DNA from 3 places in the Vreelandella sp. L-25 genome. Region 2 is predicted to be linked to each of the others. Evidence: predicted binding sites of a transcription regulator. Region 2 holds the regulator's gene; each other region holds the start of a gene.
The links. The regulator FliA, encoded in region 2, starts transcription of late flagellar genes. The targets are predictions, from matches to a motif close to CTAAAGTTNNNNNNNNNNCNGCCGATA.
Positions count from the first base shown of each region.

Region 1: AC13CN_RS10440 (flagellin N-terminal helical domain-containing protein) is a predicted target of FliA. The motif match lies at 956-982, and genes of this name have one in related genera.
Region 3: AC13CN_RS00335 (flagellin N-terminal helical domain-containing protein) is a predicted target of FliA. The motif match lies at 5,154-5,180, and genes of this name have one in related genera.

Region 1 is NZ_JBSXNH010000066.1:195,059-203,657, forward strand. It holds gene AC13CN_RS10430 (SDR family oxidoreductase) at 1-230, opposite strand, end outside; gene folK (2-amino-4-hydroxy-6-hydroxymethyldihydropteridine diphosphokinase) at 462-902, shown strand; gene AC13CN_RS10440 (flagellin N-terminal helical domain-containing protein) at 1,030-1,851, shown strand; gene AC13CN_RS10445 (BCCT family transporter) at 1,872-3,425, opposite strand; gene AC13CN_RS10450 (ABC transporter substrate-binding protein) at 3,799-4,851, shown strand; gene AC13CN_RS10455 (ABC transporter ATP-binding protein) at 4,851-5,633, shown strand; gene AC13CN_RS10460 (ABC transporter permease) at 5,673-6,434, shown strand; gene AC13CN_RS10465 (outer membrane protein OmpK) at 6,520-7,266, shown strand; gene AC13CN_RS10470 (DUF481 domain-containing protein) at 7,293-8,039, opposite strand; partial or broken gene AC13CN_RS10475 (ATP-binding protein) at 8,168-8,599, shown strand, end outside.
Region 2 is NZ_JBSXNH010000058.1:49,099-57,697, reverse strand. It holds gene AC13CN_RS06880 (hypothetical protein) at 1-627, opposite strand, end outside; gene AC13CN_RS06875 (adenosylcobalamin-dependent ribonucleoside-diphosphate reductase) at 686-2,797, opposite strand; gene AC13CN_RS06870 (hypothetical protein) at 2,992-3,582, shown strand; gene AC13CN_RS06865 (OmpA/MotB family protein) at 3,726-4,397, opposite strand; gene AC13CN_RS06860 (motility protein A) at 4,402-5,217, opposite strand; gene AC13CN_RS06855 (RNA polymerase sigma factor FliA) at 5,257-5,958, opposite strand; gene AC13CN_RS06850 (flagellar protein FlhE) at 5,985-6,467, opposite strand; gene AC13CN_RS06845 (hypothetical protein) at 6,507-7,106, opposite strand; gene flhF (flagellar biosynthesis GTPase FlhF) at 7,103-8,599, opposite strand, start outside.
Region 3 is NZ_JBSXNH010000011.1:2,036-9,530, reverse strand. It holds gene AC13CN_RS00360 (hypothetical protein) at 1-313, opposite strand, end outside; gene AC13CN_RS00355 (UDP-glucose dehydrogenase family protein) at 479-1,801, shown strand; gene fliD (flagellar filament capping protein FliD) at 1,979-3,328, shown strand; gene AC13CN_RS00345 (flagellar cap protein FliD N-terminal domain-containing protein) at 3,539-3,997, shown strand; gene fliD (flagellar filament capping protein FliD) at 3,966-4,940, shown strand; gene AC13CN_RS00335 (flagellin N-terminal helical domain-containing protein) at 5,255-6,976, shown strand; gene AC13CN_RS00330 (hypothetical protein) at 7,079-7,495, shown strand, end outside.

The DNA.
Region 1 (8,599 bases), on a different contig from region 2:
CGCGTTTTAGCTTGGGTGATTAATCCTTCTAGCGAATCCTCTAAAAAGTTGCAGGGCAGAATCTCGCACTCACGACCCTTGCCGCGAATTGCGTCTGCCACTTCCTCTGCTTCCCCCCGGGAGCTATTCACGTGTAACGCGATATCAAAGCCCTTATCGGCTAGCGCTTCAGCAAAATAGCGGCCCAGGCGCGTGGCGCCGCCGGTTACAAGTGCAGCAGGTGTCTCCATTGCTTTATCCCTCGCAGCAGGTAGTGTTTGTTAACTAACGTTGTCATGGTAATCAAAAAGACTCTCTGCGTGAGCGTAGCGTTTGTCAATAACTTGTACAGAGATTGAACGGGATGATTAACCGTCTACTCTGTTGGGGCGCCGATTGATGCCTATACGCTAAAACGGTGTGGGCTAGGTCATAGGCTCACCAGCCGTTAGTCATCCAGCCTCTTATATTGGGATATAGTTATGTCATTAAGGTCGTCACCCGTAACGTCAACCCCCCCGCCCGCGTCGGCTCAACACGAGTGCGTTATCTCGCTAGGAACCAATATTGAGCCAGAGCACCACTTTGCCCAAGCCCTTGAGATTTTGAGCAGTGAGTGCGAACTGCTGGCCCGCTCCGAAGCGGTGCGCACTGCCCCGGTAGGCTTTCAGCAGCAGCCAGACTTCTTAAATGCCGCCCTGGTGGTGCGCACTACGCTTGAGCTGGGCGACTTTAAAGCCTACCTAAAAGAGGTTGAGCATCGCTTAGGCCGTGTTCGCGGGCCGATCAAATCTGGCCCCCGGACCATGGACTTAGACATTGTGGTCTGGGATGGCGAAGTGGTCGACGATGGCTACTTTCATCATGACTATGTTCGGGGGCCAGTGGACGAAGTGCTAGCCGTACTGAAGAGACCGAACTGAAAAAACCGAACTGAAAAAAATAGTAGCGACTGGGAAAGTTTTACGGGGCAGGGCTCACGTTTTCTAAAGATAGGCCGATATTCACGCTACCACCGCACTGTTTGCGTTCACTTCCGAGGTCACGCCCGTGATCAGCCTTGCGACTAATATCACGTCGCTACTGGTGATGAATAATCTACGCAGTAGCCAGCAAGCGATGCAGACCTCCATGGAGCGTCTGTCATCTGGGCTGCGTATTAATAGCGCCAAGGATGACCCGGCAGGCCAGGCGATTGCCAATCGCATGGGCGCACAAATTCGCGGTATGAACCAAGCGATCCGTAATACCAACGACGGCATCTCTATGGTGCAAACCGCCGAAGGCTCGTTGGACCTGATCAACGATAGCCTTCAGCGCATCCGCGAACTCAGCGTTCAGGCGCTCAACGGCACCAATTCCTCAGAAGATCGCGCGTCTATTCAGTTAGAGATCGACCAACGGCTGGAAGAGATTGACCGCGTCGCCAAGCAGAGCAACTTTAACGGCATTAAGCTGATCGAGCGCGATAAAACGCTCAATATTCAGGTAGGGGCCAACGCTGGGGATGTGATTGGCGTGAGCTTTTCGGCGATGGGGCATCAGGCGCTGGGGTTGGATAACTTCAGCGTATTAGATGATGGCTCGGCCACGCCCAAACCAATGGATATCGTCGATGAAGCCATGAAGCAGGTCGACCGCCAGCGCAGCTATTTAGGCGCGGTGCAGAACCGCTTCGAGAGCGTCATTGACGGGCTCAACACCAACATCATTAACACCTCCGCCGCACAGTCGCGTATTCAAGACGCCGACTACGCGCAAGAAATTTCCAACCTTATTCGCGCCCAACTGCTTCAGCAGGTGGGTATCGCGATGCTGACCCGGGTGAACCAACAGCCGCAGATGATTCTGCGGCTGTTGGAAGGGCTGTAGTTAGAGCTAGCTGATCACCGTTAGTCGATGATGCCCTGTTCCCGCGCCATGGCGTAAGCCGCTTGCGGGCCGTTCCATAGCGAGGGCAGCAGAATCAGCGACACCGGGATCGCGGTGATCACGATAAACTGCTGCAGCGCGCCAATTTGACCTGCACCCATATACAGCAGCACGGCCGCCATCAGGGCCATCGCAATACCCCAAAAAGCGCGCATGTAAGGGCTAGGGTCATCATGGCCTGCGCCGACGACGGCAATCGCATAGCTCATGGAGTCGCCGGTGGTGGCCACAAAAATCGTGGTCAGTAGTAGAATCGCCAGCGCCATCCAGGTGCCGCCGGGCAGAGCTTGAGCCACCGTGAGAGTCGCCACGTCAAACTGGAAGTTATTGAGCGCTTCGGTCAGGTCAATTACCCCGGTCAACTGATAGTAAATGCCGGAGCCGCCCAGTAGCGTAAACCATACGGTGGTGGCAATCGGGGCGAGTACGGCAACCGCCAGAATCATTTCACGAATACTGCGGCCCCGTGAAATGCGCGCCACGAAAATCGCCATCAGCGGTGCATAGCCGATAAACCAAGCAAAGAAGAACACTGTCCACCACTGCATCCACCACGCTGGGGCGGTTTCAGAGGTCATCGTGGCCATGGTGAAAAACTCGCTGACATACGCGCCCATGCTGGAAACGTAGGTGTTCACCAAAAACAGCGTGGGGCCGAACATGATAATCACGGCGCCGATTGCCAACGCCAGCAGTACGTTGAAGCGGCTCAGCAGTTGGATGCCTTTATGCACCCCGCTCATGGAGGAGAGCACATAAATAGTGCCCAGTACGGCCAGAATCATCAGTTGCCCGGTGTAGCCTTCCGGCAGGCCAAACAGCTCATGCAGGCCAAAGCTCACCTGAGTTGCCAAAAAGCCGATGGGGCCTACCGTGCCTGCCACTAAGGCAATCACGCAGCAGGCATCCACTAAGCCGCCCAGCGGGCCACGCATCAAGCGTTCACCAAAAATCGGGTAGAGCAATGTGCGCGGCTGCAGCGGTTGGCCTTTCACGTAGTGCGCATGGGCCAGCACCACGGCGGTGAGCGAGCCCAGCACCGCCCAGGCCATAAAGCCCCAGTGCATAAACGACTGCGCCAGCGCGCCGGATACCGCTTCAGCGGTGCCCGCTTCGGTATCAAAGGCGGGTGGGGTGACCACAAAGTGGTACACCGGCTCGCCCGCGGCAAAAAACACCCCACCACCGGCTAACAGCGTACATAGAATGATGGAGAGCCACTTAAAGGTGCTTATTTCTGGTGCATCGAGATTGCCGATCTTAGCTTTTGCCGCAGGCGTTAAAGCAACGCCGATGGCGATAAAAAACGTCAGCAGAAGCAGCAGCTGGAAATAGCTGCCCAGCACCAGCGCGGTCCAGGCAAAGCCTGCGCTGATAGAGTTGGCGACCCGATCAATGTCGTAAAACGAAAGCGCCAGAAACGCCACGATGAAGCCGATGCTAAGCACCAGCACGATAGGATCGCCGAGGGAAAACCGCGAGGGCCCCTCGGCGCGTTGGGCAGGTTGGTTCATGAAGAGTACCTATTTGGAATGGGAGGTTGCAGGAAAGAGCGGGAGCAGAACCTTTAGCTTAATAAACCCAAGAGGGAGCCGACTTAACGCCGCTGGCCCCAGGTTTTCAAAGCAAAAAAAAGCGCCATTCAATGAATGGCGCGAGGACAGGAAACTGAGCACAGTATACCGATGACCTAGACCAAAGTCTAACGGCTTGGTCAAAAATGTTTTCTAATGGTGCGCGGCCAATGCGTGGCGCACCATTTTGGCGCTTTCGAGGGCGCTGGCTGATCCATTTGCAGGCCTAAGCTCATGAATGAAAAGTAAAAAGAAAAAGATGGCAGTGTTGCTGCAAAGCCTCTTCAATTTTGTATACAAGGTGCTCACTGCCATGCCGATTCGTTTCCGTACTGCCCGCTCCCCTCTGTTTCCGCTAGCGCTATTTGGCGCGGTGCTGATGATGCCGCTCGGCGCTGCTGCCGAGACGACCTCGATTCGCTTCCAGCTGGACTGGCGCTTCGAAGGCCCGGCAGCGCCGTTTCTGATGGCAGCCGAAAAAGGCTACTTCGCCGAAGAAGGTCTGCAGGTTCAGATCGATTCGGGAAGCGGCTCTGCAGGGGCGGTGAACCGGGTGGCCTCGGGCGCCTATGAGATGGGCTTTGGCGATCTCAACGCGCTGGTCGAATTCCTTGCGGAAAACCCGGAAGGCCCCGGCATCAAGGGCGTCTATATCGTTTATGACGGCACGCCCGCGGCGGTGTTTGCGCGCAAGGAGAGCGGCATCGAGAGCCCCGCTGACCTGGCAGGCAAGACCATCGCCGCCCCGGCCTTCGACACCGGCTATCGCGCCTGGGGCATCTTTGCCGCTGCCAATGGGCTGGAGGCCGACGCGGTGGCATGGCAAAACGTCGACCCTGCGCTACGCGAAACCCTGCTGACCCGGGGCGATGTCGATGCCATTACCGGCTTCTACTTCACCAGCCTGCTGAACCTGGAAGAGCGGGGAATGAGCGAAGAGGAGCTCACCATCATGCCGTTCCCCGAGTATGGGGTCCCGCTTTACGGCAATGCCATCATTGTTAGCGAGTCCTTCGCCAACGAGAACCCTGAGGCTGTGCAAGGCTTTTTGCGGGCGTTTAACCGCGCCCTGGGCGACACCCTGGATGATCCCGAAGCGGCGATTGAGTACGTGCGCGAGCGCGATAGCTTGATTGACGTTGAAATGGAAACCCGCCGTCTGAAGCTGGCCCTGGAAAGCGTGGTAGACACCCCAGATGCCCGCGAGTATGGCGTGGGGGGAGTGGACGATGAGCGCCTACGGGATGCTGTTGCGCTAGTGGCTAAGGCCTACGACCTACCCACACTGCCATCACCCAGCCAAGTCTTCGACTCCCGTTTCTTACCGCCCGTCGATGAGCGCATGCTGCTGCCGGAGGCTGAGTAATGTCGGCAGCGTTTGTCCGCTTTGATGATGTGAGCCTAGCCTATGACGGCACAGGCAACGCCATTGAGGATATTAATCTCTCCATCCGCGAGGGCGAGTTTGTCGCCTTCGTGGGGCCATCCGGGTGCGGTAAATCCACCTTTATGAAGTTATGCACGGGCCTGCACGCACCTACCCAAGGGAGTGTCAGCGTGGATGGCGTGCCGGTCACCGGACCACTGAAAATCTCCGGTATGGCGTTTCAGAATGCCAACCTGCTGCCCTGGCGTACCACGCTGGATAACGTGCTGCTGCCGCTGGAAATTGTTGAGCCCTACCGTCGGCAGTTTCGTAAGCGCCGCGAGGAGTTTGTGGGCTGGGCGCGCTCACTGCTGAAAACCGTCGGGCTCGCCGAGCATGAGAATAAATACCCTTGGCAGCTATCAGGCGGTATGCAGCAGCGGGCGTCCATTTGCCGGGCGCTGATCCACCAGCCGCGTCTGCTGATGTTGGATGAACCGTTTGGCGCGCTGGATGCGTTTACACGCGAAGAGCTGTGGTGCGTACTGCGGGATTTATGGGAAGCCCAGCGATTTACCGTTGTGCTGGTGACCCATGACCTTCGTGAAGCGGCCTTCTTAGCCGATACGGTGTATGTGATGAGCCGCCGCCCAGGTCGCGTGATTGAGCGTCGCTCCATTGAGCTGCCTCGCCCCCGAGCGTTGGAGACCACCTACGAAAAACCCTTTATTGATCTGGTGCAGGAACTACGCGCCCAGATTGGTGAAGTGCGTAGCACCTGATCGATGACTCTCTGCGTCGGCACCATTAAGGCATTTTTTATGACCGTAAATAGCAAACTGATTGAACGTCTGGCGCCCTGGATCGCGGTGGTGGTGCTGGTGATGATCTGGGAAGTCACGGTGCGGCTATTTAACGTACCGAGCTTTATCTTCCCCGGCGCCTTGGAAACCGCGCAGGCGTTGATTACCTATGCAGGCCCCATTGGTCAGCACTCTTGGCAAACCTTCTGGACCACGCTGATCGGTTTTGGGTTGGGAGTGGCGGTCGGGTTAGTGCTGGGCTTTATCATCGGCTCGTCGCGCTTTTTGTATAACGCCTGCTACCCGCTGCTGGTGGGGTTTAATGCCATTCCTAAAGTGGCCTTTGTGCCAATTCTGGTGGTCTGGTTTGGTATCGGTTCGGTACCTGCGATTCTCACTGCCTTTTTAATCTGCTTTTTTCCCATTGTCGTGAATGTGGCCACAGGGCTGGCAACCCTGGAGCCAGAAATGGAAGACGTGCTGCGAGTACTGGGTGCGCGGCGCATGGATGTGCTTTTGAAAGTAGGGCTGCCGCGTTCGCTGCCGTACTTTTTTGCCTCGTTGAAAATCGCCATCACCCTAGCGTTTGTGGGCACCGTCGTATCGGAAACCGTCGCCTCTAACCAGGGCATCGGCTACCTGATGATGAGCGCTGGTTCGCAAATGCGTATGGGGCTGGTATTCGCCGGGCTGCTGGTGATCAGCGCGATGGCCATGGTGATGTACGAACTGTTTGCCCAATTAGAAAAGCGTATGACTGCCTGGGCACACCGTAGTTGAGAAAAGAAACGCCGTAGCGGCGAAGTACCGCTGCGGTTTAACTGAATTTGCTGGCATAGCCAGTGTTGAACAATAAGGGGACCCAATGAAATATTTACCCATCGCTAGTTTAGCCGCTGCCATGTTGATATCACCGCTTGCCTCGGCTGAAAAACTATTTTCAGACTCAAGTATCTCGCTGCTATATAGCGATCAGTACCAAGCGTTTGGGCGTAATGAGCGCACCGATACCTATGTCACCTTTGAAAACGTGACGGCACACGACTGGGGCGGCACTTTTTTGTTTGTGGATCGTAACCAAGGGCGAGGTAAAGCCGATGGTGACGACGATCTGTATGGCGAATTCTCCCCAACGCTCAGCCTTGGCTGGCTAAGTGGCGTCGATTTGCAGCGGGGCGCGCTGAAAGATGTGTCGCTAGCAGGAACCTATGAATTTGGCGGTGGCACCAATGCTACCAACATTCTGACAGGCGTGAGCTTCGCCTGGGACGTGCCAGGCACAACGTACTTCAACAGCACGTTCTACTACGTCAATAACAGTGAAATCGCCGATGATCTGCAAATGACGCTCACCTGGGGTGCGCCGTTTGAGGTGGGAGCATCGCGTTTTCTGTTTGATGGCTATATCGACTACTCAACGTCGGCATCGGACCATGACGCAGAGTTTCATTTCAACCCACAGCTAAAATTAGACTTAGGGCACTACCGTGGCCGTCCAGGAGTGCTCTACGCAGGGATTGAGTACTCCTACTGGCACAATAAATATGGCCTTTCCGACAGCGTTATGGATACGGAAAGCGCGGTGAGTGCACTGGTTAAATTTCACTTCTAATCGGCGTGGGTAGCACCATGATGGTGCTACCAGCTATACAGCAGCGAGGCGCTGGTCGTGGTATCAGTGCGCTCGCTGGCATCCTCCGGGGGTTGTGAGTTGTGCTTCACTTCATAAGAGAGGCGCAGCGACAGCCTAGCGTTAAGACGGGCGGTAAGCGCCGTTAGCGAACGGCCGGTGGTGTTTGCATCGGTGTACTCTACCGACATCTCCTGGGCAATATCAGCGTAATCAGAGAGTCGGTAGCGGTAGTCCAGCGCGGTATAGGCCACGGCCAACTGCTGGTTATCTTCTTTTCGCGGGCGATCATTGCGGTAACCCGGGCCTGCTTCCAGCGAGAGCGTGTGCTGCTTATTCTCTAACAACTGCCGTCCATAGCCACCAATTACCGAAAGCTGTTGGCCGTACCCGGCAAAACGGTCCTTCTCCCAGCGGGCAAAGCCAAACAGGTAGTGCGGCCCGCTAAAGTCGTAGCGTTCACGCCCTGCGAGCAGATATTGCTCCGCGCTGGTTTCGCCATCCTTGCTGACGTTACGCACTTCGCCGCGTAGCGAATGGGTCAACTGACCGGTCAGCCAGGTCAGACGCGATTTGCCGATCAGTGTTTGGCTGTCGGTGTTGCCAGAAAGACGGGTAAAACCAAGCTCCGCATCGCCGCTAAATTCGGGGGTGTCCTCTTTCGGAGGCGGCGGCGCATAGAACGGCGAGGCCGCAACGCCGGTCGCCCAAAGTGCGCTGCTAGTGAATACCAGTGAGCGTAGCAAATGTCGCACGACACTCCTCCTTGAGCTTGGGTTCAGTAAGTGGCTGCTATATAAGCAAAGTGAGGTGAAAGCGCAACGACTAACGCCGCTTGGCACTGCGTGCCATAATGACGCGGTCGCGCACCATGAGTTCCGTTATGACCGCCCCCCGCCCTAGAACACTGGCCGAATTACAGCGCTGGCGCCGCACCCGCGCCAAGCGCCGCTGGTATAAGCGCAGTTTTCGCCTACAGGTAATGATGCTGGTGGGGCTACTGTTATCGGGCATGTTGCTGGCCCAGGGCACCTATTTGAACCACCGCAAAGCCGAGATCATCACCCACCAAATGGGCTAGCGGGCACTGGCTGTGGCCAAAACCGTGGCCGGGATGCCGCAGATTGTAAACGCTTTTTCCTCTCCTGACCCCTCCGCCATTATTCAACCCCTTGCCGAACGAGTGCGTCAGGAGACCGGCGCGCGCTACGTGGTGGTGGGTAATGCCCAATCGATCCGCTACTCCCACCCTGTGCCCGAGCGTATCGGCCAGCCCATGGTGGGCGGCGATAACGACCAGGCGCTTATCTATGGC
Region 2 (8,599 bases):
TGCGCCGGCAGAGTCTTCAGCCGCCGGGGGCTCCTCCGGCTGCCAGGCATGTCCATGCTGCATGCGGTGCGCATAGCGTGCAACCAGCGTCTCCACCGGCACTTGGTGGCCGTCCTGATCCAGAAAGCCACGCCGATAGAGAATCTGCTGAATCGACCAAGCAATCGCCGCCACTTCCGAGTCGTGAAACATAGGCTTGTTCCAGCGATTCATGCCACAGCGTACCAAGCCTTTGTCCCAGGCGACTTTGCGCAGGTCTGCCACGGCTTGAGTGACATAGCCCCCACGCGCTGCAAGCGACAGGCTGCGCATGGTCGCAGTAATCCACTGGTGCTCGCTGGAGAGCTGGCCCGAGGGAAAGAAGAACTCCACCGGACGCTCAATCACCACACGCTGGCCGCCAATCACGCCTTCCACTGGCATAAACGAGACCAGCAAGTAGACCTTCTTGCGCCCTTCAGCCCCCACATAAGAGATTTTTTCAGACACTGCTTCCAGTGTGCCTTCCGGGCGCGATGGAATGCGGACCGTTAATGGGTCTTCATCTGGTAGCTCCGGTGCAGGCGCGGGCTGCCCTTGTTGCTTAATACGGTAACCGACAATTTTCGACGTAATTTCAACCGCCATAACGTACTCCCCAGTTCTTTAGACAGCTCATCAAGCTAAGCCTTGCTTGCGCTTACGATTACCATTTGCCGTAGGTGCCCTCTTTCAAGGCATCAAACAGGTTAGCGGCGTTATGCTCTTCACCGTCGTAAAGCACCTTCTCATCGCCGGTTAGCTCAAGGGTTTCACCATTTTCCAGCTCAAACACATAGGTGGTGTTTTTCAGGTCATCCTCACGCACCAACACGCCTTGGAAGGCTTCCGGGTTAAAGCGGAAGGTAGTGCAACCTTTCAAACGGCTCTCGTAGGCCTGCAGATAGAGGTCTTGGAACTGCTCAAAGGGGAACTCGGTGGGTACATTGACCGTTTTGGAAATCGCCGAGTCCACCCACTGCTGAGCTGCCGCTTGAACGGCGACGTGCTGCTCGGGAGTGACCGCGTCAGCGGTAATAAAGTAATCCGGCAGATCGCTCTCTACCGCATCGGCAGCGATAAAGTGGCGGTAGGCCGCTAGTTCAAACGACACGACCTCCACCTGCTCCTTGGTCTTTTTACCGGACTGAATGATGTTGCGGAAATAGCGATGGGAGAACGACGGCTCGATCCCGTTAGAGGCGTTGTTGCCCATGGAGAGCGAGATGGTACCCGTGGGGGCAATCGAGCTGTGGTGGGTAAACCGCGCGCCGTGCTCGGCCAGCTGTGCCACCAGCTCCGGCTCAAGCTCGGCCACTTTGGCCATGTACTGGCTGTAGCGGGCGTGCAGAATCCGCCCCGGCACCTTGTCGCCTACCTCGTAGCCGTCGCTGGCGAGCTGAGGGCGCTCGCGCATCATCTTAGGCGTAATGGTGTGCTCCTCTTCAAGCACTGGCGCCATGCCCTTCTCTTTAGAAAGCTCCAGCGCCTGCTTCCACCCTTCCAACGCCAAATGACGACTGACCTCTTCAGTGAACGTCAGCGACGCCTGAGAGCCGTAGGGAATTTTCAGCATGGTCAGGGTCGAACCAAGACCTAAAAAGCCCATGCCGTGGCGGCGTTTGGCTTCAATTTCGCGCTGTTGCTGGGGGAGCGGCAGGCCAGCAATTTCCACCACGTTGTCGAGCATACGGGTGAAAATCGCCACGACTTTACGGTAGCGCTCCCAATCAAACCGCGGCTCGGCGCTAAACGGTTCGATCACAAACTTGGTCAGGTTGACCGAGCCCAGCAGGCAAGCGCCCTCTGGCGGTAGTGGCTGCTCGCCGCAGGGGTTAGTCGCGCGGATATCTTCGCAGAACCAGTTGTTGTTCATGCGGTTGACTTGATCGATTAGGATAAAGCCCGGCTCGGCGTAGTCGTAGGTGGAGGACATAATCGTGTCCCACAACTCGCGAGCTTTAATCACCTCGACAACACGGCAGGCCACGCGCCCTTCGGCATCCACCGTGTAGCCCTCTTCCACCACCGGCCAGTCGCGGTAAATCACCTCTTCGACGCTCACATCCTCTTTCTCACCAGGATGCAGTGGGAAGGCCAGCGGCCAATCGGCGTTGTGCTTCACCGCTTCCATAAACTCATCGGTAATGAGTAGGCTCAGGTTAAATTGACGCAGCCGCCCTGCTTCGCGCTTGGCTTGAATAAACTCGCGCACGTCCGGGTGCCCCACATCGAAGGTACCCATCTGGGCACCGCGACGGCCTCCGGCCGAGGCCACGGTGAAGCACATCTTGTCGTAGATATCCATAAACGCCAGCGGGCCATTGGTGCCCGCTCCTGCGCCAAACACAAAGGCACCTTTATGGCGCAGGGTCGAGAAGTCGTAGCCAATACCGGCGCCCGACTTCAATGTCATACCCGCATCGACCACGGAGTCGAGGATATCGCGCATAGAGTCACGAATAGTGCGAGAAACGGTGCAATTAATCAGACTGACGGCGGGCTTGTAGGCTTCGGCTCCCGCATTAGAGAGAATTCGCCCAGCGGGAATAGCACCATTTTCCAGCGCCCAGCGAAATTTGGGTAGCCACTCATCGGCCTTTTCACCCTCTACGGCAGCTAGGGCCCGGGCCACGCGCTCAAAGGTCGCTGCGACATCTTGATCCACCGGTTGGCCATGACGATCTTTTAACCGATATTTGGCATCCCAGATTTCCCTAGATGGAGCCTGCATAGGGACTTCACTGGATGTCTTCATCGCCTTGGCTGCGGTACTCATGTTCACGAAACTCCTTCACGATGGGTAGCGATCGCGCTAAAAAACGGGCCGATTATACGCGGCATCGTAGGGGAGTATAGCCCCGAATTTCTACTATATGGGCCGTTTTTTTGATGCCAACAACACTAGATATAGAAAAATCAGCACCTTGCCCTTTTGCTTATTCCCAACACGCTATAGGCTTAAAGTTTTCGATGACGATACGACCTATGAACTTCCTGAAAACATCAACTTTCGCCGTCACCGCCATGCTGCTTGTCACAGCTCCCCTTTCATTGGCCGCTACATTTAATGTGGAAACAGTGGCTACCCATGGGCACTGGCAATCCATGGCGCTGACCCTAGGAGAAGAGCGCCACTTTCGTGCTGTAGAGACCCACAGCTACTCCGATGCCACGCTAAGCATAAATGCTACTCAAGGAGTCTGTGATTTACCGTGGCTGGAGATGCGCGTCACCCTAGCGCAGCAGCAGGGTGAGAGCCGAGCGGTGAATCTGGTACCCACTCGGCTGCGGATTGGTGACAACCCGATTGTCGATACCATGGCGGAGTTTATTACCGAGCGGGGCGATGACGGCTTTTATGCCCATTTTTATTTGAGCGATATGGAGACGCTGATCGCTGAGATGCAGTCGGGCGAGCAGCTGTTTTTAGGATTTGACCAGGGTGAGCAGGAACCGTGGTACATGACCTTTAGTTTGGAAGGTGCTGGCGATGCCATTCAACGCATGCAGTCGCTGTGTAGCGGCGCCTCTATCACAGAGGCACCTGCTCCTCCGGGTTAAGCGCACGCTCTTCCGCAACCTCTACTCGATTACGGCCGCTGTGCTTGGCTTGATACATAGCGGCATCGGCCCGGGCCATCAGCGTTTTACAGCTGTCAGTAGCGAATGATGCTTCGACACGAAGATAGCCTCGAGATATCTCTTTACCCCTTGACCTGTTGCTTCAGCAACAGCTCAACGCGTCGGTTGGCAGCTCGCCCTTCCGCAGTAGCATTACTTTCCATGGGTTGGGTGTCGGCATAGCCGACGGCCCGCATACGTGAAATGGCAATACCTTGCCGCTCTAACTGGCGTACCACTGCGATAGCTCGTCCCACTGAGAGTTCCCAGTTAGACGGAAACCGAGCGGTCGCGATCGGCACATTATCGGTGTGGCCCTCAACGGAAATTTGACCATCAAAAGCCTGTAGCACCGGAGAGAGCCGTTCTAACACAACTTGCCCCTGGGGCGTTAGCACATCATTGCCACTGGGAAATAAAAGGCTATCGTCAATACGTAGCGTAACGCCCTCTTGCCCCTGGGAGACACTCACTCCAGGGATATCAAGCCCTGCCATTTGGGGATGTAAGCCATCGTGGCGGGGAAGTATTCCTGTGGCTAGGCTAGCCAATGGCAGTGACGTAACGGCATTCGAGGGATCCATGATACTGCTTTCACTCCCTTCGCCACCGCCGGATGGCGTAAGCGCCAACAGCAGTACAAACAGGGTAATCAGCAGCGTCAATACATCCAGGTAACTGGTCAGCCAGCTCTCGTCACTCTCCCCCACTTCGGCGGGAAGCTCCAAAGCATGCCGTGAGTCGCGGTCGAGCATGGCGCTACCCTTTTAATGCGGAACCCATATCGGGCCGAGGCTTAACGTTCGAGTCACGAATTTCGTCGTGGTAATTCGCTACGAAGGAGTTAAGCGTCTCTTCAATAAACGATGGCAGACGGCGCTTGGTAATTAGCGAAATGCCTTCCAGCACCATGTTCATAGTGATAAGGCGCTCTTCCGTACGCCGCTCTAGCTTCACGGCAATCGGTTTAAACACCAAATTGGCCAACAGGATGCCATAGAAAGTAGTCAACAGCGCCACTGCCATCCGGGGCCCAATTACTTCCAGGTCACCCGCATCCATCACTTCGAGCATGTTGACCAAGCCTACCAAAGTACCAATCATGCCAAAGGCCGGTGCATAGGTGGCCATGGTGCGGAAAATTTGGGCTTCAGCATGCTCGCGGGCTTTCAGCCGCGCAATACGCCAGCGCAGCATGTCGAAGATTTCATCCTCTTTTGTATTCGCAATGACCAGTTGAATACCGGTGCGCAAAAACGGATTACGGGTATGTTCCAGTTCTTTCTCAACCGCTCTAACATCCCCCTTAAACCAAAGGCGCGACATGGAAACCAACTCATTGATGTCATCTCGCACATAGGTGTTTTCACGGCGGAAAACTAAACCAACCAGACGCACCACACGCAGCACTTCTTTCAGCGGATAGCTGATAAACGTGGCCGCCAGCGTGCCAGTGACCACAATGGCAAGCCCCGGTAAGTTAATAAAGCTCTCGGGAGACTCTGCGGTAAAAAATAAAACGCTTACCAACAACAGCATGCTGGCAAATATACCGATCAGCGTAGATGGATTCATCAACGGCTCCTCGCCGGTTATGGTTAGTGAGTGAGAGGATTAATTAGTCTCATGTAGGCGAGCACGCAGCCGACTCACCGCCTGGCTGTGAAGCTGTGAAACCCGTGATTCGGTGACACCGAGCACAGCGCCCACTTCTTTTAGATTCATCTCTTCTTGGTAATACAGCGCCATTAGCAGCTTCTCGCGCTCGGGCAGTGCTTCAATGGCGTCGATCAGCGTTTGCCGCTGCTGTTCATCCAATAATTGTTCAAACGGCTGTCGGTGAGTGTCGTCCCCCGCAGGCTCGCCGCCATCCGCAATGAGCTCTTCGAACGGCAATAATTTCCCGCTATTGGTATCGTTGAGCAGTTGCTGGTAATCACTTAGCGGCATCTCCAGTTCACGGGCAATCTCCCCCTCTTCCGGGGGGCGCCCCAGCTGCTGCTCTAAACGACGCACAGCATCATCTACCGCCCGTGCCGAGCGGCGTACGCTGCGGGGCAGCCAGTCACGAGTGCGCAGCTCGTCCATCATCGCGCCACGGATGCGCTGGCTTGCAAAGGTAGCAAATGTTGCTCCTTGGGCAGCATCAAAGCGCCCTAATGCCTCTAACAAGCCCACCATACCCGCCTGGATCAGATCATCCAGCTCAATACTCGCGGGCAACCTTACCTGCAGCGTTAAGGCCTGACGTCTCACCAGTGGCATGTATTGAGTTAACAGCTCACTCTGTTTGATCCTGCCTTGTGCTGTATACATCCTCGTGCCTCGCGGCTTAACAACCTTTACTGATAGTTCACGATCACTTGTAACCCCTGTACTCGCACAGGGCGTTGCCCTGGCTGCAGCGTAAACCGAAAGTACAGCGGTGCGCTCGCCAACATTCCCGATAGAGCGGTCGTGCTACCGCGCATGCCTGATAGTGCAACACAGCGTTCAGGATGACATAGCCAAGCGTTCACAGGCGTTCCCGGCGGTGATTCAAAGCGCCATTGAATTCGCGACAGCACAGCATTACGCAGTGGGACGCCCGCTGGCGGGGTTATCGCCTGGCTGCTGCTGGTACGGTCGCTCATTGCTACCATCACACTAGGCACTTGGCTGCTCCAACTGCCGGTTGCGGCCTGCGTATTCAACGCGAAAAGCCATAACCCTGCTACTAGCCCTAAACAGCCCATTTTTCTTACTGTTAACAACTTTGCAGGTTTTATCAACGCCTCAATAGCCATCTGCTTAGCGTTACTTACCCAACTCGCCAAACTCTGCATAACTCTCCCCTTGAGCGACACATGCACCCTGGCCCGCCGCTAGCGCGCCAGCAGCAGAAGCTCAATATCTAAATAACGAGCGGAAGCATTGCCCAAATTATCCAGCAACCCCCGGCGCGGCAGGTGGGGTTCATGAAGGGCTAGAAGACGCCGCGGACCACCATGCTCGCGTAATTGGCGCAACACTCGGTACATGGTGGCAAAGGCGTCAGCATCACTGTTGATCCACAACGCCCAGCGTGAGTAACGCTCGGCTAAGTCAGTCAGCGAGGCGCTGTCAGGCATGACAATATGAACATCCCAATCCTGTGGGTCACCTGCCCATTGCCTCCCAAGGGCCGACCATTGCCCCAGCCGACCTCGCACTTTGTCCACCTGCGCTGCGCCAGCATGAGGTAAGCCTACTACCACTAACGTTTTTTTCGGTCTTGGAGGCGCCACGGTGGCAGGCTCGGCAGCAGCAGCTACCGTCGGTGCCATGGCCTCCTGGGTATACGCGGCGGCTTCCTCTTCGTTAACGGGTGCGGCAGGCACTGTCTCGTCACTTTCCACGTTATGGCCGACTTCATCAGCACCGCGCTGCTGGCGCTGTAAATCGGCCCATTTGCGCAGGCCAGCCGCCTGATCCTGGCCACTCATACCACGCCCTCACGACTGACGCTACCTAGCTGACGAATGGCATCGCGCGCCATCAGAACGTGTACTAATGCATCAAGCAGTGCCGTATCACGCCGCTTGCGCTGGGTTCCTAACAAGCGCAGCAAATCGGCTCGCAGGGCCTGAGCGTCCTCATCGTCAACGATATCTAGATGGCCAGCTACTGCAGCCGCGCCGCTGGCCATCAGCAGGCGCAGCTCGCTGCTGACATCACCCCCATCGGCCTCTTTAAGCTGCTGCCAAGCACGCTTGGTGAGCGATGCCAGTCCGTCACTCTGCAGTTGAGTGATTAAAAGCGTTAACACATCGCTGCCCAAACGTGCAGGCGTTAGCCAGTAGCGGCGCACGATTCGCTTAGTGCTTTCAGGGTCGCTTACCTCACCGACCCACGCCAATACGGGGTTACCTGATACGTCCTGCGCTTCAACATAGGCGCTGGAAAGCTGCATGCTTTGCCCGCGGAAACGGATGCCCACGCTATGGGTTAAGGTGCTTTCTTGGAACAGGGAACGCAGGGTATAGCGCTCGCCCTGGCAGTATACCCGCTGGCTCGCGGGCACCATGCTGACCCACGTCAGATGCTGAGCGTTTAGCCAAGCCAGCGCCTCAGCGTCTGGCAGGGTAGGCAGCAGATGAACCGCAACATCTCCTGCACAACGCACCAAACGTGGCTGCCAGCCCGCTAGCTGACGGTGCTGAAGGCGAGTCAGTGCCAGCCAAGCACCTTGCTCATTCAAGGCAACATCTGGCATCGACCAGTCACAACCTCGCTCGTTGCGGCGGGGCGACCAAACCACCCCTAACGCGTCACGAGTGGTGGAGGCTCCGGCTAACAGCTCATCTAGGCGCTGGTCTTGTATCACCCCCGGCAACGCTGCGATGTCCCAGGCGGCTTCCAAGCGGTGAAAATCGACGACACGCTGACGCAAGCGGGTTAACACCGAGGAGAGCCTGCGCCCCTGCCCTAACACATCCCGCGACCAGCGTGGCAAGCTGAGTGGGGCTGTTTCAGCACGCGCGCTACTCGAAACGTTGGCCGACAGTGCTTGATCAATCAGTGCGGGTGGTGTCGCGACCACCATATCTTCTGGCACCTGCTGGCCATAGGAGCCAAACAGCACCCTCATACCGTGGCGCATGACGATGTCTAATACCGGCGCAAGCCGCCCAGCTTCGTCTTGCTTCGTGATGATACAGTCGTCTAACTCGGCACCTGCAGCTCTCGCCGCTTGGCGGTAGCGCAATACGACTTCTTCTAGCGTTTCCGGCTGACTGGCGGCGTTGAGCAACAGCACCAGACGCACGGTGGACTTCCCACCCTGTAAATGGGCGATCTGTTCAATCACCCGCTGATCCCGCTGGCTCATCCCCACGGTATCAATAATCACCCACTGCTTACCTTGTAGCCGACCAACCAATTCATCAATCGGCTGTTCAGCGTCTAGGGCATACATGGGCGTATCCAAGAGCCGTGC
Region 3 (7,495 bases), on a different contig from region 2:
AGTCTGCGGCTCCCTGCCCAAACATATCAAATATCAGCTCGCGGCCCATGGCTGTTAACACAAAACGGCCATAGTCATTAAAAGTGGCGGCATCACTCTCTTCCAACACTTGCTGGCAAAGCGCCCAGCGGGGGTGCTGATGGCTCAGAGAGATCAACTCCTGGTGCGATAAACCACGCTGTATCAGGGTGATGGTTTCAAGCACATGGCCGCTCTCATAAAGCAGTTCCGCTACGCTAGAAAGGCAGTGGCGCAAGCTGCGCTGTACGTGGAAGGAAGCAGTGGTCGCGGGGGATAATGCTTCAGCGGGCATGGTGGGTTGCTCCTGCAATCGCAGCAAAATGGGTGTGCTGCAGTGCATTGTAAAGCAGTAGGAGTGTTAGACCAAGGTCTATGTATTGGGCTGGGTTTTGCGTGTCATCTGAATTACAAAAAAGGTGTGGTAGTCTCGCAAGACTTCTTTTAGAGCTGGTTGATTATGCAAATTAGCGTTTTTGGTACCGGATATGTAGGACTCGTGGCAGGTGCGTGTTTGGCGGATGTGGGTCATCAGGTCATCTGCATGGATATTGATGCTAACCGCATCGCACAGCTTAGCCGTGGTGAGATCCCTATTTTCGAGCCAGGCCTGAGCCAGCTGGTAGCGCATAACGTTGCCGCTGGGCGTTTGCGATTTACCACAGATACCGCACAGGCGGTAACCGAAAGCGACACGCTGTTTATCGCGGTGGGCACCCCGCCAGACGAAGATGGCAGCGCTGATCTGCAGTACGTATTAAGCGTCGCGGAAAGTATCGGCCAGCACATGCAGGGCTATAAGCTGGTGGTTGATAAATCGACGGTACCGGTAGGCACGGCCGAGCGTGTCAGCGACACCATCAGCCGCGTGCTACAGCAGCGTAAGGTTGAACACCCTTTTGATGTGTGCTCCAACCCTGAGTTTATGAAAGAAGGCGCTGCCATTGACGACTTCACCCGCGGCGCCCGCATTATCGTAGGCACCGAGAGCGAGCGGGTAAAAGAGCGCATGAAAGCCTGCTACGCTCCCTATAACCGCAACCACGACAAGCTCATGTTTATGAGCGTGCGAGCGGCAGAACTGACGAAATATGCTGCCAACGCCATGCTGGCGACCAAAATCAGCTTTATGAACGAAATGGCGAATTTAGCGGAGCGCTTAGAGGTTGATATTGAAGACGTACGGCGGGGCATAGGGAGCGACCCGCGTATTGGCTATCACTTTATTTACCCTGGTTGTGGTTATGGCGGCTCCTGTTTTCCTAAAGATGTGCACGCCCTTGAGCAAGCTGCTTTGCAATTAGGTTACACGCCGGAATTATTAAAAGCCGTAGAAGCCGTTAATCAGCGCCAAAAACAAACGCTTTACATAAAACTGCAAGAGAGCCTCGGTAACTTAGAGGGAAAAGTGATTGCTATTTGGGGGCTAGCATTTAAGCCCGGCACCGATGATATGCGCGAAGCGCCCAGCCGAGCACTGATGGAAGCCCTGTGGGCAGCAGGCGCAAAGGTGCAAGCGTTCGACCCGGAAGCGATGGGTGAGTGCCGAAGGCTGTATGGCGAGCGTGACGACCTGATGCTCGCAGGCGACCGTATACAGGCAGTAAAAGGTGCCGATGCACTGGCCATCTGTACAGAGTGGAAGGAGTTTCGCACCGTTGACTTCACTTGGTTAGCAAGCCAGCTAAATAATAAATTAGTGGTAGATGGGCGTAATTTATACGCACCCAGCGCGTTGAGTGAGGCGGGTGTTTGCTATGTGGGTGTCGGTAGAAAGTCTTAATAAACAGAAGTTTATAGCTTTGGTTTGCTGTTTCTGGTAAATGGGTAAGCCCAGAGCTAATAAATTTGTTAAAGTTAATAGGCTCAATGCCGAATAAATAACTAATTAGCTAACTTGAATAATGGCTGCCGCAAAATCGGTAAGACGGCCGCACAACGCGAAAAAGGGACGGTACGCATGGCTTCCATTTCATCACTTGGTATTGGTTCAGGGCTGGACCTCAACGGCTTGCTAGACCAACTGCAAGAAGCCGAACGCGGCAAGCTGGAACCCATCGAGCGACAACTGGAAACTCAGCAAACCAAAATTTCCGCCTACGGCCAGCTACAAACGGCCCTGTCAGCGTTTCAGGACGCAGCGGATGCTCTCAACGACAGCACACTGTATGAGAGTCTCTCGACCAACGTTAGCGGTGAAGCATTCACTGCCACGGCCAATGGCGAAGCGCAGCCCGGTAGCTATAACGTATCCGTCACTCAGTTAGCCACATCGGGCACCCTGGCAACCGCAGGCGTGCCGGATTCAACTACCGCCCTGACCACAGAAGCGACCACGCTGACACTCAATTTTGCAGGCGCTGATCAAGCTGACGTTGTGGTGGACATTGCTGCCAACAGCTCGCTTGAAGAAGTGCGTGATGCCATTAATGCGAAAGAAGATAGTGGTGTCTCTGCCTCTATCATTTTCGACGGTGACAATTACCGGCTAGCACTCAACTCTACGCAAACCGGTGAAGACGCGTCTATCTCAGGCATAACGCTAGGGGCGGCATTTGGCGGGCAGTTGGAATCAGAGTTTACGCAAGCAGGCCAGGATGCGAAATTGAATGTCAACGGTGTGGCCATTACCAGCCCTACTAATCAGGTAGAGGGCGCCATTCAAGGCGTCACGCTGAACCTTCAAGCAGAAGGGGATAGCACGGTGAAAGTCGAGCAAAACACCCTAGCAGTACGCGAAGCGATAACCGGCTTTGTCGATGCCTACAACGACCTAAAAGGCACCATTGGCGAACTCACCAGCTTTAATGCGGAAACCGGCGCTGCTGGGGAGCTGCTGGGCGACAGCGCGGTACGCACGGTGGAGTCGCGTTTACGCAGCGTGTTGGGTGGAGGTATCGAAGGCCAGTTCTCGATGCTAACGGATATCGGTATTTCGCTGCAGCGAGACGGCACGCTGGAAATCGATAGCGGCAAGCTAGACGACGCCATTGCCAATAATCAGGGTGCGCTCTCCGCCTTTTTTGCAGGCGCTGCCGATAACGAAGGTATGGCAGGCCAAGTGAACCAAACCATCGAGCAGTTGCTAGGCACTAATGGTACGGTATCCGGCGCGATTTCTGGTGCTGAAAACCGCGTTGAGTCGCTGGGCGAGCGTTACACGCGCATGGAGCAATCCATCGAGCAGACCATTTCTCGCTACCGCACTCAGTTTGGCCAGTTGGATAGCATGATTGCCCAAATGAACCAAACCAGCAGCTACCTCACCCAGCAGTTTGATGCGTTAGGTGCACAGCTAGGCCGAAAATAATACCAACTTTGTTTAGCTATCTCCAAAGCGCCTGCGATAAGCAGGCGTTTTTATTGGGGTAATGGGGTATTCGGAGTTAGGTGATAAAAAAGACCTAAAGTTAGCCGTTGTTCCGTCGATAAGAATGCTATTAAATCCAGTCGAAACGCCACCGCTGGCGCAATGTATCAATAATTGTGGGTTTAGCCTTTTGCATTGAGGAACATCTGCATGGCGACAATAACCTCTCTAGGCGTCGGCTCTGGCCTGGACCTCACCGGCTTGTTGGATCAGCTTCAAGAAGCGGAGCGGGGCAAGCTCGCGCCTATCACGCTGCAGAAAAAACAGCAGCAGGCGAAAATTTCTGCCTACGGGCAGCTGCAAACATCGCTAAACAGCTTTCAAGATGCTGTAGCGAAACTCAACGACCCGAAGCTCTACCAAAGCCTTTCCGCGAACGTGCGTGGCGATGCCATTAAAGCCACTACCTCCGCCAGTGCCTTGCCCGGTAGCTACCGGGTAGAGGTATCTCAGTTGGCCACCTCTGGCACCCTGGCATCTAACCGCATCACGGGTGAAAAAAACGCCGCGCTAGACCTACAAGGGGCCACGGCCATACGGCTCAATTTTGGCGGCGCGGATTCGGTCGATATTGCCATTGCCCAACAGCAGCCTGGAAGCCATTCGTAACGCCATTAACGCCCACAAGGATGCCGGTGTTAACGCCACCATCATCAACGATGGGGAAGGCTACCGCCTGGCGCTCAGCTCCAAGGCCACGGGAGCAGATGCTTCGATTGAAGGCTTCAGCGTTGTAGATACCAGCCAGGACCCCGCGGTAACGGTAGCAGGGCCGTTTAGCGAAGATGCCGACACCAAGCGTTCTGGCGAAAATGCCGCGCTAACCGTCAATGGCATTGCCATCAGCAGTGCCAAAAACCAGATCGAAGGGGCCATTCAGGGGGTTACGCTCAACCTGGCCGAGTTGAGTATTGCCGAAGGCGAAACGGCCACCAGTACCATTAGCGTCGAACGAGACACCCTCAAGCAGCGCGAAGCCATCAACGACTTCGTGAAAGCGTTCAACGACCTGAAAGGCACCATTGCCAAACTCACCAGCTTTACCGGCGACAGCGAAACCGCAGGCGAGCTGGTCGGCGACAGCACCGTGCGCACCATTGAAAGCCGCTTACGCAGCGTGTTGACCGGTGGTGTGGAAGGTGGTGAACTGGGCACCCTGAACCAGCTAGGCATTACCCTGCAGCGCGACGGTAAGCTGGCAGTGGATGACGACAAGCTATCCGACCTGGTGGCCAATAACCCCCAGGCGCTGAGCGACTTCTTCGCGGGTGATAAAAAAGAGAACGGCCTGGCTGGCAAGCTGTCCACCACTATCGACCAAATGCTCAGCAACAATGGCGTGGTCAAGCTGGCCATTAGCGGTGCTGAAAACCGGGTGAAAAGCCTAGATGAGCGTTTTGAGCGTATGGAAGTGACCATCGAGCGCACCATGAGCCGCTACCGCTCTCAGTTCGGGCAGTTGGACAGTATGATTGCGCAAATGAACAGCATGAGTAGTTACCTCACCCAACAGTTTGATGCACTAGATGCCCAGCTAGGGCGCAAGAGGTAGCCGCTAAAAATCGCCCGCTAGCCCCCATTTCAAGGGGGCTTTTTCACTTCTGAGCCAGGGTGAAGGTGGAAAGAGCCATGGTAAAAGCAGCCACGGTAGGTGGTGAAGTTGGTGACTGCTGTGGGAGGCAGCTTTAGCTCGCGACCGATGTCAGCTAGTTGCCAAAAGTCATCACTAAGTTACCAAACATTACATAATTTTTTACTACTCACCCTAAAGGTTCTTCCCATCAGGCCGTTAATTAATACAACGGCGCTTCATGTCGCCGAAAAGCGGGCCTTCAAGGCCAGTGTTAACGCAAGGAGAATCACACCATGTCAGTGATCAATACCAACATCACATCGATGATCGGTCAGCAGAACCTAAACAAGAGCCAGAACGCATTACAAACGAGCATGGAAAGGCTCTCCTCCGGCCTGCGTATCAACAGCGCCAAGGATGATGCGGCGGGTCAGGCCATTGCGAACCGCATGACGGCTCAAATCACCGGTCTGGCACAGGCGCAGCGTAATGCCAATGACGGTATCTCCGTTGCCCAGACTGCCGAAGGCGCCCTGAATCAGGTCAACGATAACCTGCAGCGTATTCGTGAGCTGAGCGTGCAGGCACAAAATGCCACTAACTCCACCGAAGACCTTGAGTCCATCCAAGCAGAAATCGGCCAGCGCTTGAACGAAATCGACCGTATTTCTGAAGAAACCGACTTTAATGGCACCAAAGTGCTGGCAAGCGACCAAGAATTCAAGATTCAAGTGGGCGCCAACGACGGTGAAGCCATCACAGTTAATCTGAAGCAAATCACCCGTGAAACCCTCGGTCTGCAAGGTTTTAACGTCGATGGTGCTGCTTCTGAAAACGCGAAAGCAAAAGAGTCTGATCTTCAGGCTCAGGCTGGCGGTCGTATCGCAACTGGTGGTGTTAACAATGCTGACTACACGCTGACTACCGATAACACGGCGCTGACAGGTTCTCAGGTGCTTGGTGAGTTGGCAGCAACAAACACTATCACGTTTGCCGGTGAGACGCCTTTTGGCGTTGCAGCAACAGGCAGTACATTTACTGCCGATGGTGAGGGTAACTTCACCTATGGTGCAACCATTGCCAATGGCAGTTCTGCAGATATTGGCGCTGCGATTATTCCAGCTTCAGGCTCCATCAGCGCAACTTATGAGCTGAATACTGGTAACACCGTTGAAGTTAATATTGACAGTTCGGGTACCATTACCCGCGCGGGCGATGGAGCGGCTCTGTTTGTCACAGGTACGGGCGAGCTATCTGAAAATAGTGGTAATGGTGCTGTTGCCGCTACAGTAGATAGCCTTATGGCTAAGCTGGACACAGATGCAACAAATAACTTGTCAAATGCTAGTCTAACGCTTGAAGACGGTACTACTTTTACAGGTACTGATGCTGCTGCGGGCGTGGCAATTACTAATGCTAAAATTAGCGCAGAAGACCTGATTGCCGCTGCAAACTCAGATGCCGGTAATGACATTACTGTAGCTAACGCTCAGTCTGGCTTCGGTGCTGATCTTGTTATTGCTGGTGAGAATACTGTTACCGCTGGTGGCGCTCAAGCATACCAAGATGGAAGTGCTGCTGCGGGTACCTTTGCCGTCACTACTGATGCCAGCTTTGAAACAGAGCTTTATGTGGGCGAAGACGGCACAGTAACCGATAGTGAGACGGGGAATGGCGCAACACTGTACATTACCAGCAGTGGCGAACTGACGTTCGCTGAAATCAACGAAGATGGAAAGACACTGAATCCGCTGAAAGCACTTGATGATGCCCTGAGCGACGTCGATACCCTGCGCTCCGACCTCGGTGCCATCCAGAACCGCTTCGAGTCTGCCATCACCAACCTGCAGACCAACGAAACCAACCTGTCTGCCGCCCGCTCGCGCATCGAAGATGCCGACTACGCGGTGGAAGTAGCCAACATGACCCGCGCGCAGATCCTGCAGCAGGCCGGCACTTCCGTACTGGCCCAGGCCAACCAGATCCCGCAGAACGTTCTTTCTCTGCTGGGTTAAGGTCAGGCTTGGCCGTAAGGCTAAAGTGGTAAGTAACGACGGGGGCCTAAGAGTCCCCGTTTTTTAGTTAGTGAGATAATAATTTAAGGTGCCAGTGTTTTCATGTTTGAATGTGAGCATCAAGGTAAAAGCTGCTTAGAAAACGATTATTACAAATTTGACGATGTTGCTAAACATGAGTTGGCTGATGCTCCAACAGTCGAGGAGATTGTTAATCGTAGTGAGTTCTGTACATGTCTGACATTGCCATTTATTGAAGGTGAAGAGCGTGATGGTCTTCTTAAGCTGACAGACTACCTTGAAAAAATCCGCAATAAGGTTGGCGTTTATCATTTGTGGATAGATGTTGGTTATTGTCAGGACCATGACGCTCATTCGCTTTTGTGCGTTTATGTTGGCAAAGGTAATGCTGTGAATCGTCTGGTCAGTCACGCAAGAGAGAAATGGCCGCAAAATCAGCCTTTATATATATCTTTTTATGAGTGTGAAAATAGACTTGCGAAATACATTGAGCAGCTT